Regions from separate parts of the Stagnihabitans sp. genome, predicted to be linked through region 2. Evidence: riboswitches for the same ligand, from Rfam matches in the RefSeq annotation. Region 2 holds a riboswitch; each other region holds the start of a gene.

Region 1 (4,152 bases), on a different contig from region 2:
TAGCCTGCGGCGCACAGGTCGCACAGCAGCGCCTCGGTCGAGGCCAGCGCGTCAAGACCGACGGCATGCGCCATCTGATGCGCCCGGCCCGGATAGGTGGACAGGATCACGGCCAGCTTGCGATCCGCCGCAGGGGTGGCGGACAGCTGGTGCCAGGCCTTGACCTTTTGAACCACCGCCACGATCCGCCCGTCATCCGGCCGATGCGCGAAGCGCGAGAATTGCAGATCGGGGTCTTGCTTGCCCGGCGATTTGAAGCTGATCACCCCGGCCAAAAGACGGCCATCGACCTCGGGCAAGACCACATGCATCGCAAGGTCCGAGGGCGACAGGCCCCGGGCCGAGCCTGCCCAATCCCTGCGGCGCGCGGTCGACAGGGCGACCTGAAACACCGGACAGCCCCCGTCCAGGGGCGAGGTGCCATCCGGCCCCTTGGCGGAAAAGGCGGTGGCGTTGATCACGGCCACGGGCTGCGCCGCGCGCAGCGTCTGGGCGACCCAGTCGGCAGCAGCCCCCTTCAGCGAGGGGGCGAAAAGGCCGAAGGCCTGCAACCCGGCCTCGCGCAGGGCAAGGATCAGGGCATCGATCGGCGCAGTGTCGGCGGCCGTCAGATAGCTGCGATAGAAAACAACCGCCACGGCAGCGGGGGAACAGGCCGTCACAACCCCCTGCCCCGGCTCGTAAAACCCGCAGTCGGGCACGCGCTTGTCCCCCAGCACCGGGCCAGCATAAAGCCCGGCCGCCAGCGACAGTTGCGCCAGCGCGGCTTGGGCCGCCACAGCACCGCCCGCATCACAAAGTTCTGCCAAGCGCCGCAAGGTCGAAACGGGAAGCGTCGAAATCTCGTCCAGCCTTGCGTCCTCGCGGCCATCGGCGGGCAACACGGCAAGGGCAATCCCCTTGCGCCGCGCCAGATCGCCAAGGCTGGCCAGACCATAGGCCCAATAGGCCTCGCCGCCGATCAGCCGCACCAGAATGGCCTTGGCGCCCGAGGCGGTCTTGTCGATATAGGTGTCGACCGAGACCGGGTGTTTCAGCGCGACCAGATTGCACAGGCGCAACAGGGGCAATTTGCCCATGCTGCGCTTCCAGCCCGCCGCGAAGGCGCCCAGATCACTGTCCGAAAATGACAGCACCAGCAGATCCGCCGGGTCCTGACCCGGATCGAACGGCGTGGCCGTCTCTTCCAGCCCGTGACTTTCGCGGAAGGTGACGTGCATGTCAGGCGCCCAAGGTCGCGCGGATGGCGGCTGCGTCGATATCGCCACGCTCGGCAATCACCACCAGATGCGAGCTGCGCGGCAGGCTGCCCCACGGCCGGTCATACTGGCTGCGCACCCGCTCGCCCACCGCCTGCACCAAAAGGCGCATCGGTTTGCCGGTGACGGCGACATAGCCCTTCACGCGCAGGATCTTCTGCTCGCGCGCCAGGCGCACAATCGCGGCGGCCAGCACATCGACCGAGGCGACCTCGGCCAGGTCGACGACGACCGAGTTGAAATCGTCATGTTCGTGCGGCTCGTCGCCGTCGTGGTGGCTGGGGCGTCCGGCCAGATCGTCCTCGGCGGCCGCGTTGAGGCCAAGGATCACGCGGGGGTCGATGACGCCCTCGCTCATCGTCAGGATCGGCAGGGTCCGGCCCTTTTCGGCGGCTTCCGCCACGATCACGGCGCGGGCTGCCGCCACACCGGCTTCCCCGGCCAGATCGGCCTTGGTCAGCAAGACGATGTCGGCGCACGAGATCTGGTCTTCAAAAACCTCGCCCAGCGGCGTGTCATGTTCGCCCGCCGCAATCTGCGCCTCGGTCAGTTCCCCGGCGAAATGACCCGAGGCCACGGCTTCGGCATCGGCAAGCGTGATCACGCCATCAACGGTGATCAGGCTGCGGATGCCCGGCCAGTCGAACGCCTTGAGCAGCGGCTTGGGCAGCGCCAGGCCCGAGGTTTCGATCAGGATATGGTCGGGCCGGTGCGGCAGGGCCAGCAAGGCCTCGATCGTCGGGATGAATTCATCCGCCACGGTGCAGCAGATGCAGCCGTTGGCCAGTTCCACGATGTTTTCCACCGGGCAATTCTCATCGGCGCAGGATTTCAGGATGTCGCCATCGACCCCCACGGTGCCGAATTCATTGACCAGAACGGCAAGCCGCTTGCCCTGCGGATTGGCCATAAGATGGCGGATCAGCGTCGTCTTGCCCGCGCCCAGAAAGCCGGTGATCACGGTCACGGGGATTTTTGCAAGGTTGGTCATTCAGGCCTCCGGCATTTGGGATTCGAGGGGCGGGATTCGGGCGATGGATTGTTTTCGGAAGATCACCGGGCGTTCGCGCCACGGCACCAGTCCGTCGGTGGTCTTGGCATAGGCGGCCGCACCCGCCAGGATATCAGCCGCGTTGTCTTCGGTCATGCGGCCATAAACATAGCCCCAGGCGCCGGGTTTGGACAGCGCCACCGAGGCGCCGGTGTTGCAAGCCGACAGGCAGTCGATCGGCAGGACGGTGACGCCTTCGGGCACCGGCAAGGCCGCGATGGCCGCCCACAGGCGCGCGCCTGTGCAGGCCTCGCCCTCCGCGACCGGTCGTCCCGCCTTGCAGGTCATGCAGATGTGCAGTCTCGCGGCCATCATCATCCTTAAAGGGGCAATGCCGCGAACAGGGGGATACCCCCCACTTCGCCACGGCACACCCCGTCCGTCAAAGTCGTCTACGCTGGCAGGTCTCCCGGCTTGCGAAGCTGGGGTTTCCCCCGGATCAGCCGCCTTCCCGGTTGCCCAGTGGCTTGGCTGACCTCTCCGGTCACGGTCGCGGGGGCGGCTGCGCCTTGGCTTTCGCCTGTCGCATTCCCTTTTAGCCTGTCGTAAGACAAGCACCAACGTCGCCTCACCTCTGGCAGGATGGGCGCTTAACGTCAAGGACACCCGCCGCCATGTCATCCACCGATTCCGACACCCCGCCTGAATCCGCCACCATCTCTGACGCCAATCCCGATGCACGGCACAACGCCAAGATGGCCAAGAAGAAGGCCGCGCGTGACAAGATCATGGCGGGCAAGGCCGGCGACAAGGGGCTGATCATCGTCCACACCGGGACGGGCAAAGGGAAAAGCTCCTCGGGCTTCGGGATGATCCTGCGCTGTGTGGCGCATGAGATGCCCTGCGCCGTCGTGCAGTTCATCAAGGGGGCCTGGGATACCGGCGAACGCCGCCTGCTGACCGAGAATTTCAGCGACCTTTGCGAATTCCACGCGATGGGCGAGGGCTTTACCTGGGAAACGCAGGACCGCGCCCGCGACATCGCCGCCGCCCAAGCCGGCTGGGCCAAGGCGAAAGATCTGATCCGCGACCCCGACATCCGCTTCGTCCTGCTGGACGAGATCATCATCGCCATGCGCTACGACTATATTGCAACCGACGAGGTGGTGGCCTTCCTGAAGGCCGAAAAGCCGCCCCTGACCCATGTCTGTCTGACCGGCCGTGGTGCGTCCGAGGCTTTGATCGAGGCCGCCGATCTGGTGACCGAAATGACGCTGGTCAAGCACCCGTTCCGCTCTGGCATCAAGGCGCAGCCGGGGGTCGAGTTTTGAAGCTGATTGCCTGGGATTTCGATGGTGTACTCAACAAGGGCCATCAGGGCGGCTTTCATGAATGGCAATCCAGCTTCGAGGCTGATCTCGGTGTTTCGGCATCGGTCTTCACCGACTTCATGTTCGGTTCCGGTCTGTTCAACGAGGTCCTGACGGGCAAGCGCGACCTCATGGACCTGCTGGCCGACTGGAAAGCCACCCATGCTGTCCCGCATGAGGTGGACGCCGTCTTGGACTACTGGCTGAGCAAGGATGCCAACCCTGATGCGCAGGTGCTGACATGGCTTGATGCCTGCCCGGTGCCGGGCGTGATCGCCACCAACAACGAGGCGCATCGGGCGAACTATATGTGGGAAAAGATGGGCTTTCAGGCGCGGATGCAGAAGATCTTCGCCTCGGGCCCGTTGGGGGTGAAAAAGCCCGACGGCAAATTCTTCGCCGCGATCGAGGACTGGTGCGGCCTGCCTGCCGCCGAGATCCTGCTGATCGACGACGCCGAAAAGAACATCACGGCCGCCGCCGCGCGGGGCTGGCAGACTTTCCATTTCACCGATGAAACCCGGGCCGGATT
Region 2 (4,152 bases):
CGTGCCAAAGGATCCCCACCCGTGCGGCGCACCGCAGAGTCAAGCAAACCCCCAGCCCTGGTTCATATGTGATCCTGCTACGGATCTATGGACGGCGACTTCGCAAACCCCACCGAAGATCGGCAATGCGTCAACAGAAGTCGTTCAAATCCATCAAGCCAGACTTTCGCTCTGCCGTCCACTTGTGTGGCACAAGTGGATAACCATGAGAAATATGTAAGATACTGATATAGTTAACTATTTATGTTAGTCGGAGATGAAGTGTATTCAAAGAGCTTGACATGACGCTTTAATCCGGCCGCCATGAAATTGCAAATAAGGGGGCCAAGAATATACGGTTGTACCATTTTATAAACTTTCGTTTATCGTGAAATACTTTCGCAAAACCCTGTCTTTTCCTTGGGTGTCGCGCCATTCGTCCAATTCAATGCAAGGCAAAGATTGACAACTTAATTCGTGCAGGCGTAGTGCAAAATACACCCTTCCGGAAAGCGCGCCATGACATCCGAAGTCCCTGCCGACCAAACGCCCGCCTTCGCGCTGACCACGTCACGCGGGTTCATGTCTTGGTTGTCAGTGGTGGGCGGGTCGCTGGCGTTCACGACCTATCAGGGTGGCAAGGTGTTCTTCCTTGGGGCCAAGCCCGATGGATCGCTGGCCGTCTTCGACCGCTCGTTCCCGCGCTGCATGGGCCTTGCGGTGTCGCAGGATGCCCGCTCGCTGTATCTTGCGACGGAAATCCAGCTTTACCGTTTCGACAATCTTCTTCCGGCCGGGTCCGTCGATGGGGACACGGACGCCCTCTACGCCCCGCACCAGACCTGGATCACCGGCGACATCGACATCCATGATGTGGGCCTGGACGCGCAGGGTCAGCCGGTCTTTGCCAACACCTTGTTCAACTGCCTTGCCACAACGGCCGAAGGTCACAGCTTTCGCCCCCTGTGGCAGCCGCCGTTCATCCGAAAGTTGGCGCCAGAGGATTGCTGCCACCTCAACGGCCTCGCGATGGAGGGTGGCACACCGCGCTATGTGACCTGTGTGTCGCGATCGGATGTCGCGGATGGCTGGCGCGACCGCCGACGCGACGGCGGGGTGGTGGTCGAGGTGGCCTCGGGCAAGGTCGTGGCCGCGGGCCTGTCGATGCCGCATTCGCCCAGGCTGCATGACGGCAAGCTGTGGCTTTTGAACTCGGGCAGCGGCGAATTCGGCTGGATCGAGGATGGCCAGTTTCGCCCCGTCACCTTCTGCCCCGGCTATGCCCGGGGTTTGACCTTTGCCGGCCCCTACGCCGTGGTGGGCCTGTCCCGCGCCCGCGAGAACCGCACCTTTGGCGGACTGGCCCTGGAAGAGGCTTTGCGCGCGCATGACGTCGATGCCCGCACCGGCCTTCTGGTCATCGACACGCGCAGTGGCGCGGTCGTCGAATGGGTCCGCATCGAGGGGGTGATTGACGAACTGTTCGACGTCGCCTTCCTGCCCGGCATCCGCAACCCCAAGGCCATCGGCCTGAAAGGCACCGAAATCAACCGCATGATCTCGGTGGCTCCGCAGCTGCCCAAGGCTGCGGCACATCCCGCCTTGGCCTGAATGACCGGCGGCAGGCATTGCCCGCCCGCTGACAGGATGATCACCAAGGTTCTGGCCCGCGCTTGCGGCGGACGAAGGCAGACAGGTCTTGGAGTTGCCGATCACAGGTGACGCGGCGAAACGGACCGCCTGCTTTCGCCGCATCCTGGCCCGGATGGGTCGCAATTGGTCTGGACAACTGCGGGCCGCTGGGTACTTCTGCACCTCGACTGGTTCCAATCAGGCCAAGCCTGATGGAGTAATAGGGAACACGGTAGGGATGACCCAACAGGGGCCTGATCCGTGGCTGCCCCCGCAACTGTAAGCGGCGACGATCTGTCCGACATGCCACTGGGAAACCGGGAAGGCCGGACAAGTCGATAGACCCGCGAGCCAGGAGACCTGCCCGTCATCGTGCCAATGGCCGCAAAGCCATGCCAGGGCTCTGGCGTGGCGCATCGGTCTTTACCCGACACGGAGGGTGTCCGGGAGAAAGTGGAAGATGATGCTGAACCGGATCTTCGCGTCCGCCCCGCCCCAGTTGAAACGCAAGGTCATCTTGGTGATGGGCTTTCTGCTGGCCTTCAACGCGGTGGCCTGGCTTTGGGCCTTCGTGGCCTTTCGGGATTATCCGCTGCTGCTGGGCACGGCGCTTTTGGCCTACAGCTTCGGCCTGCGCCATGCCGTCGATGCCGACCACATTGCCGCCGTCGACAACATCACCCGCAAGTTGATGCAAGAAGGCAAGCGGCCCGTCGCGGTCGGCCTGTTCTTCTCGCTTGGCCATTCCACCATTGTCGTGCTGATGTCACTGGTCGTCGCCCTGACGGCCCATATGCTGCAGGGTCAGGGGTTCGAGGCCTACCGGGCGATAGGTGGGGTGGCCTCCACCATGATCTCGGCCTTCTTCCTGTTCACCCTCGCCGGTGCAAACCTCTTCATCCTGATCAACACCTGGCGCAGCTTTCAGAAAGTCAAAGGCGGCGGCACGCTGGCAGAAGACGACCTCGACCTGCTGCTGTCCGGTGGCGGCCTGATGGCGCGGATCTTTCGTCGTCTGTTCCGGCTGATCGAGCGGGATTGGCACATCTATCTGCTGGGCCTGCTGTTCGGCCTGGGCTTTGACACCGCGACTGAGGTCAGCCTGCTGGGCATCTCGGCCGCCGGTGTTGCGGGCGGCCTTTCGCCGTGGTCGATCATGGTCTTTCCGACGCTGTTCTGCGCCGGCATGGCCCTGATTGACACCTCGGATGGCATTCTGATGCTGGGGGCCTATGGCTGGGCCTTCCAGAAGCCGATCCGCAAACTTTACTACAACCTGACCATCACGGCGCTGTCGGTGATGGTGGCCGTTCTTGTTGGCGGGATCGAGACTTTGGGCCTGGTGCAGGACAAGCTTGGACTGGCGGGCACCTTCTGGGATGGCGTCGGGGCATTGAACGACAGCTTCGGCTTGTTGGGCTATGGCATCATCGGTCTGTTCATTCTGGGCTGGGTCGCCTCGTTGGCGCTGTACAAACTGCGCGGCTATGACGAGGTCTGATCGCCCCGCATCTTATCCGGCACCCAGCAGAACCGCTGTCTGATAGGTCACAAAGGCCCCCAGATAGGCCAGCGCCAACATGTAGAAGAAGGTCACCCACATCCAGGTCCAGCCCCCGGTCTCGCGCCGGATCACCGCAAGGGTCGAGGCGCACTGCGGGGCGAAGATGTACCAGACCAGAAACGACAGGGCAGTCGCAAGGCTCCAGCTGTGGGCCAGCGTCTGGCCGATCAGACCGCCATCGCCCTGAATGGCGTAGACGGTGCCAAGCGATGATACGGCAACCTCACGGGCGGCCATGCCGGGCACAAGCGCGATGCTGATCTGCCAGTTGAACCCGATCGGGGCCAGAACCGGCTGGATGACATGACCGATCATCGCGGCGAAGCTGTACAGGATGCCGGGCTCGGTCGCGACCAGGGGGGCGCGGGGAAACGTGGCCAGAAGCCAGATCAGAACCGTCATGCTGAAAATCGTGGTCCCGGCGCGTTTGAGAAAGATCTGCGCCCGGGTGGCCAGCCCCAGCAGCACGCCTCGGGCCTGCGGCATCTTGTAATCTGGCAGTTCCAGCATGAACGGCGGCGCGGGCTGGTTGCGCCAGAACAGAAGCTTGGCCAGCGCCGACACGCCCAGCGCCGCCCCGATGCCTGCCGCATAAAGGCCGAACATCACCAGCCCTTGCAGGTTGAAGACACCCGCCACCTGACGCGACGGGATGAAGGCCGCGATGATCAGGGTATAAACCGGGATGCGCGCCGAACAGGTGATCAACGGCGCCACCAGAATGGTGGTCAGCCGGTCGCGGCGGTTGTCGATCACCCGCGCCGCCATGATGCCGGGAATGGCGCAGGCGAAGCTGGACAACAGCGGGATGAAGGCCCGGCCATGCAGCCCTGCCCCGCCCATGATCCGATCCATCAGAAAGGCAGCGCGCGCCATGTAGCCCAGATCCTCCAGCAACAGGATGAACAGGAACAGGATCAGGATCTGCGGCAGAAAAATCAGCACCCCGCCCACGCCCGAGATCACGCCATCGCGCA
Region 3 (4,152 bases), on a different contig from region 2:
GATCGCCCCAGACCAGCAGCGCCACGGTCTGACATGGATGCGCGGCCATGGTCTGCGCCCAGACCCCTGCAATTGCGTCATGCCAGTCATTGACGCCAGCCTGATAGTCCGGATGGGCGGCATCGCGCACCGGCAGGTCAAACTCGACGAGTTTGACCGCCGGGTTCGTGATCACCTCGTCACAGATTGCGCGGCGCAGCTCGGCCAGATCGGCCTTGCCGCCTTTCCTTGGAATCATCACCAGATCGGCGGCATTCAGCGCCTTGACCGCCTGACGGGTCAGATGGTCCGGGTTGCCGGTGCCGATGCCGATCAGGTGCAGATGTGTCACGGTGCAGGCTCCGAATGCCAAAAGGTTACGACCAGCGCGCCAAGCGTCATCCAGGTGATCAGCCCCACCGCCAGACTGCGCGCCGCGAAGGCGGCGGACAGTTCCGGCGGCACGACGCCGCCAAACCCGGCCAGCTCTGGCGCGCCCCAGACATGCGGCGCGGCCAGCACGGCAAGCCCGATCGCCCTTTGCCACAGCGCCGGGGAATAGGCCAACAGCCCCAGTCCCGCAATCGTGCAGATCGCCGTGGCCATCCACCACAACTGGCGCGCCGTCAGATCGGCGGCGGGCGTTCCGGGCAGTTCCGGCTCCAGCCCCAAGGCCGGCATCAACTGGAAGGCGGCGAACCCGGCCAGCCCCCACAGCAGCCCCTCTGTCAGGCCCAACCGGATGCCAAAGGTCTCTGCCACCTGAATTCCTGCAAGCAAAACAAGGCCATAACCGCAGTATGTCAAGACTGCGAACAGCACGGTCAAGGCGTTCCGATACGGGCTTTCGTTGTCCTCGGCACCATGGTCATGGCCAGCCTCTGCCGCCGGCATGTCCATCCCCGGCATCGACTGCGCCATCGCGGCCGCCTGGTCGCCGGCACTTGGCCCACCCTTGAAATGCACAAGCGCACCGGACTCGTAGCGTTCGGCCAGCAGGATCTTGGGTTCCACCAAAAGATATTGCAGCAGGGCGCACAGCAACCCCGCCGCAAAGCCAGCGATCAACGCGCTGGACAGCATGTGTTTCATCTCAGGACGGCGCGTCCCGCCTCAGTGGCAGGGAAACCCGGTGGAATGGCGCATGTCATGGGCCGCGTCGTGCAGCGTCTGGCTGTGGGCAAAGCCCGAGGCGAACACCAGCGTCACGCCCAGAATGGCGGCGAAGGCGGCTTGCAGCAGCACCGAGGACCGGGCTTGGGTCTGGATCAGGTTCATCGTCATCTCCTAAGCCGTCACACCCGACGGCATCTTGTTTCACCACGCAGGGCCGGTCTCCTGACTCGCGGATCATAGCAGACCTTCCGCCTTCCCAATGGTTTCCCACCAGTGGCATCTGAAAGGCCGCTACCGCTTACAGTCGCGGGGGCGGTTGAGGCGTCGGATGCCCGTTCGGGTCCACCCTTCCTCATTCCCGTTTCAGTCCTGACGCTTTGCGCTTTGGACACCTTGCAGCGGCAGTTTGGCAGGAACCACCCCGCGCATCAAGGTCGGAAAACGGCATATCCCGGGTTTTGCCGACATCACCCCGGAATTCGCGCAAGGGCTTTCAGGCGCAAAGCGCCAAAGCCGCGCGCATCCGCAAAGGTGCCATCGGGTGACGCGCGGTACGCCTCTGCAAAGACAAGAATGTCCGGCAGATCGGCCTCGGTGATGTCCCCAAACAGATAGGCCGTCTTGCCCACTGCCCGAAACGCGAGGGTCGAGGGGCGTGTGCAGCCTGACATGCAGTCCACCTTGCGGATGGCATAGCCGGGCAGCGCCAAAGCCGCGGCAAAGCCACCCTGCCCCAGCCTGCAGGTCGCGCACAGGGTCAGCGTGTGCAAGACCTCGATGCCGCTCATATCCCCTCCATCAAGGGGCCAATCAGGATCAGGGCCGGGCCGTCATGCGCGTCAGCCAGCGCCGCACCCAGCGTGGCCACCGTCGCCCGCGTCAGCCGCTGCTCGGGCGTCGAGACGCTTTCGGCCAGCATCGCAGGCATGTCCGGCGGCAGACCCGCCGCGATCAGCTTGGAAGACAGCGCCGCAAAGGTCCGTTTTCCCATGAAAATCACCGTCGTCGCCTGCGGATCGGCCAAGGCCTGGATGTTCAGGTCGTCCGGCAGGCCGCCGGTCACATCATGGCCCGTGACAAACTGCACCCGCCGCGCCGTCAGCCGGCGCGTCAGCGGAATCCCCGCCGCCGCCGCCGCCGCCGAGGCCGAGGTCACACCGGGAACCACCTCAAACCCGATCCCCGCCGCGCGGCAGGCCTCGATCTCTTCCTCCAGCCGGCCAAACAGCCCCGAGTCGCCCGATTTCAGTCGCACCACCTTGGCGCCCGACTGCGCATAATCCACCAGCAAGCGGCTGACCTGATCCTGCTTGGGCGAAACGCGCCCTGCCCGCTTGCCAACGCCGACCAGATCGGCGCCCTCCCGCGCATGGGCCAGAATCGGACCCGAGGACAGATCATCGAACAAGATCGCATCCGCGCCCTGAATGCGCTTGAGCGCCTTGACCGTCAGCAACTCCGGATCGCCCGGGCCCGAGGAGACGAAAGACACAAACCCGCTCATGACGCTTCGGCGATCAAATGGAAGTAAGAGCCCGTCACAAGGCCGCGATAACTGCCGGTTTCGGCCACCTCAACCCCCTCTGCATCCACCACATGCGCCAAAGCCGGGTCGGGCTGCGCCACGATGGTCGAATAATGAAACTCATGGCCGCGCAGCCGCGTCCCCGCACCCTGCCCCGGCATCGCGGCCTTCAGCGTCGCCAGACGGTAGCCCAGATGCATCCTGCGCTTCTCGAAGCTGGTGACCAGCCCCAGAAGACCGGCCATGCGGTGGCGAGCCCCCGCCTTGTCAATCAAGCCCTCGCCCAGCACCATATAGCCGCCGCATTCGCCATGCACGCGGCCTGAAAAGCCCTGCAACCCGCTGCGGAACCGCTCTGCTGCCGCCAGCCGACCACCATGCAGTTCGGGATAGCCCCCCGGCAGCCAGCACACATCCGCCTCGGGCGGCGGCTCGTCGCCCAAGGGCGAAAAGGTCAGGATCTCGGCCCCCGCCGCGCGCCAGCCGTCCAGCAGATGCGGATAAATGAACGAAAACGCCTCATCCCGGGCCACGGCGATGCGTTGCCCCGGTGGCGTGATGCGCAAGGGTGCAGCACCGGTCGGCAAGGGAGAGGCTGCCGCCAAAACCGCGTCCAGATCGACATGCGCGGCCACAATGCGCGCCGCCTCGGTCAGGATCGCCTCCAGCTCGGGCAATTCCTCGGCCTGCACCAGTCCAAGATGCCGCTCGGGCAGTTCCATCGCCGCAACCCGCGGCAGCGCCCCCAGCACCCTTATGCCCGCCGCTTCGATCCCGGCGCGCAGCAGCCGTTCATGGCGGGGAGAGGCCACCTTGTTCAGCACCACCCCCGCCAACCGCAGCCCCGGCCGATAGGTCAGCAGCCCCAAGGCCACCGCCCCCGCCGTCTGCGCCTGACCGCCCGCGTCAATCACCAGCACCACCGGCCAGTCCAGATACAGCGCCAGATCGGCACTCGATCCCCTGCCCCATTCGCCCGGGCTTGCCACCCCGTCATGCAGCCCCATCGAGCCTTCCGCGATGACAAGATCCGCACCATTGCCCTTGCCCAGCAGGCTGGCCACCATGGCCTGCGACATCGCCCAGCTTTCCAGATTGAAACTGGCCCGCCCGGTCGCGGCGCGGTGGAAGGCCGGGTCAATGTAATCCGGTCCTGACTTGAAACACTGCACGTTCAAGCCCTTGGCTGTGAAAGCCCGCGCAAGGCCCAAGGTCAGCAGCGTCTTGCCGCTGCCCGAGGACGGCGCCGATATGATCACCCCGCCGGTCACTCGGGAAATCTCGGTTCCGTGCCGCGCGGGCGATAGCGGCGGTCGTAGTCATCGGCGTAAAGTCGGCTTTCCTCGAACCCTTCAGCCGCAAGGGCCCGGCCCACAAGGATCAGCGCCGTCCGGTCGATCTCGGGCCCGACGGCCGCTTCAATCGTGGCCAGCGTGGCGCGCACGATGCGCTGATCGGGCCAGGTGGCCCGCCAGACCACCGCCACCGGACACTGCGCACCATAGAACGGCACCAGTTCGCAAACCACCTGC

Evidence for each region. A riboswitch is a leader RNA that binds a small molecule or an ion and turns the genes downstream of it on or off. The one in region 2 is predicted to bind cobalamin.
Region 1: it holds a riboswitch for cobalamin, as region 2 does, so the genes downstream of both, AC1Y2B_RS20830 (DUF1636 family protein) here and AC1Y2B_RS18855 (HoxN/HupN/NixA family nickel/cobalt transporter) in region 2, are expected to answer to the same signal.
Region 3: it holds a riboswitch for cobalamin, as region 2 does, so the genes downstream of both, AC1Y2B_RS20760 (CbtB domain-containing protein) here and AC1Y2B_RS18855 (HoxN/HupN/NixA family nickel/cobalt transporter) in region 2, are expected to answer to the same signal.

Annotation. Positions count from the first base shown of each region.
Region 1 covers NZ_CBBQHX010000049.1:13,108-17,259, forward strand. Annotated here, with positions in the region: gene cobN (cobaltochelatase subunit CobN) at 1-1,220, opposite strand, end outside; gene cobW (cobalamin biosynthesis protein CobW) at 1,222-2,250, opposite strand; gene AC1Y2B_RS20830 (DUF1636 family protein) at 2,251-2,622, opposite strand; cobalamin riboswitch at 2,693-2,887, opposite strand; gene cobO (cob(I)yrinic acid a,c-diamide adenosyltransferase) at 2,925-3,581, shown strand; gene AC1Y2B_RS20840 (HAD family hydrolase) at 3,578-4,152, shown strand, end outside.
Region 2 covers NZ_CBBQHX010000037.1:4,000-8,151, forward strand. Annotated here, with positions in the region: gene AC1Y2B_RS18850 (TIGR03032 family protein) at 499-1,590, shown strand; cobalamin riboswitch at 1,784-1,993, shown strand; gene AC1Y2B_RS18855 (HoxN/HupN/NixA family nickel/cobalt transporter) at 2,072-3,112, shown strand; gene feoB (ferrous iron transporter B) at 3,125-4,152, opposite strand, start outside.
Region 3 covers NZ_CBBQHX010000049.1:953-5,104, forward strand. Annotated here, with positions in the region: gene cobF (precorrin-6A synthase (deacetylating)) at 1-331, opposite strand, end outside; gene AC1Y2B_RS20755 (CbtA family protein) at 328-1,071, opposite strand; gene AC1Y2B_RS20760 (CbtB domain-containing protein) at 1,093-1,257, opposite strand; cobalamin riboswitch at 1,291-1,506, opposite strand; gene AC1Y2B_RS20765 (DUF1636 family protein) at 1,563-1,883, opposite strand; gene cobA (uroporphyrinogen-III C-methyltransferase) at 1,880-2,599, opposite strand; gene AC1Y2B_RS20775 (cobyrinic acid a,c-diamide synthase CobB) at 2,596-3,891, opposite strand; gene cobM (precorrin-4 C(11)-methyltransferase) at 3,888-4,152, opposite strand, start outside.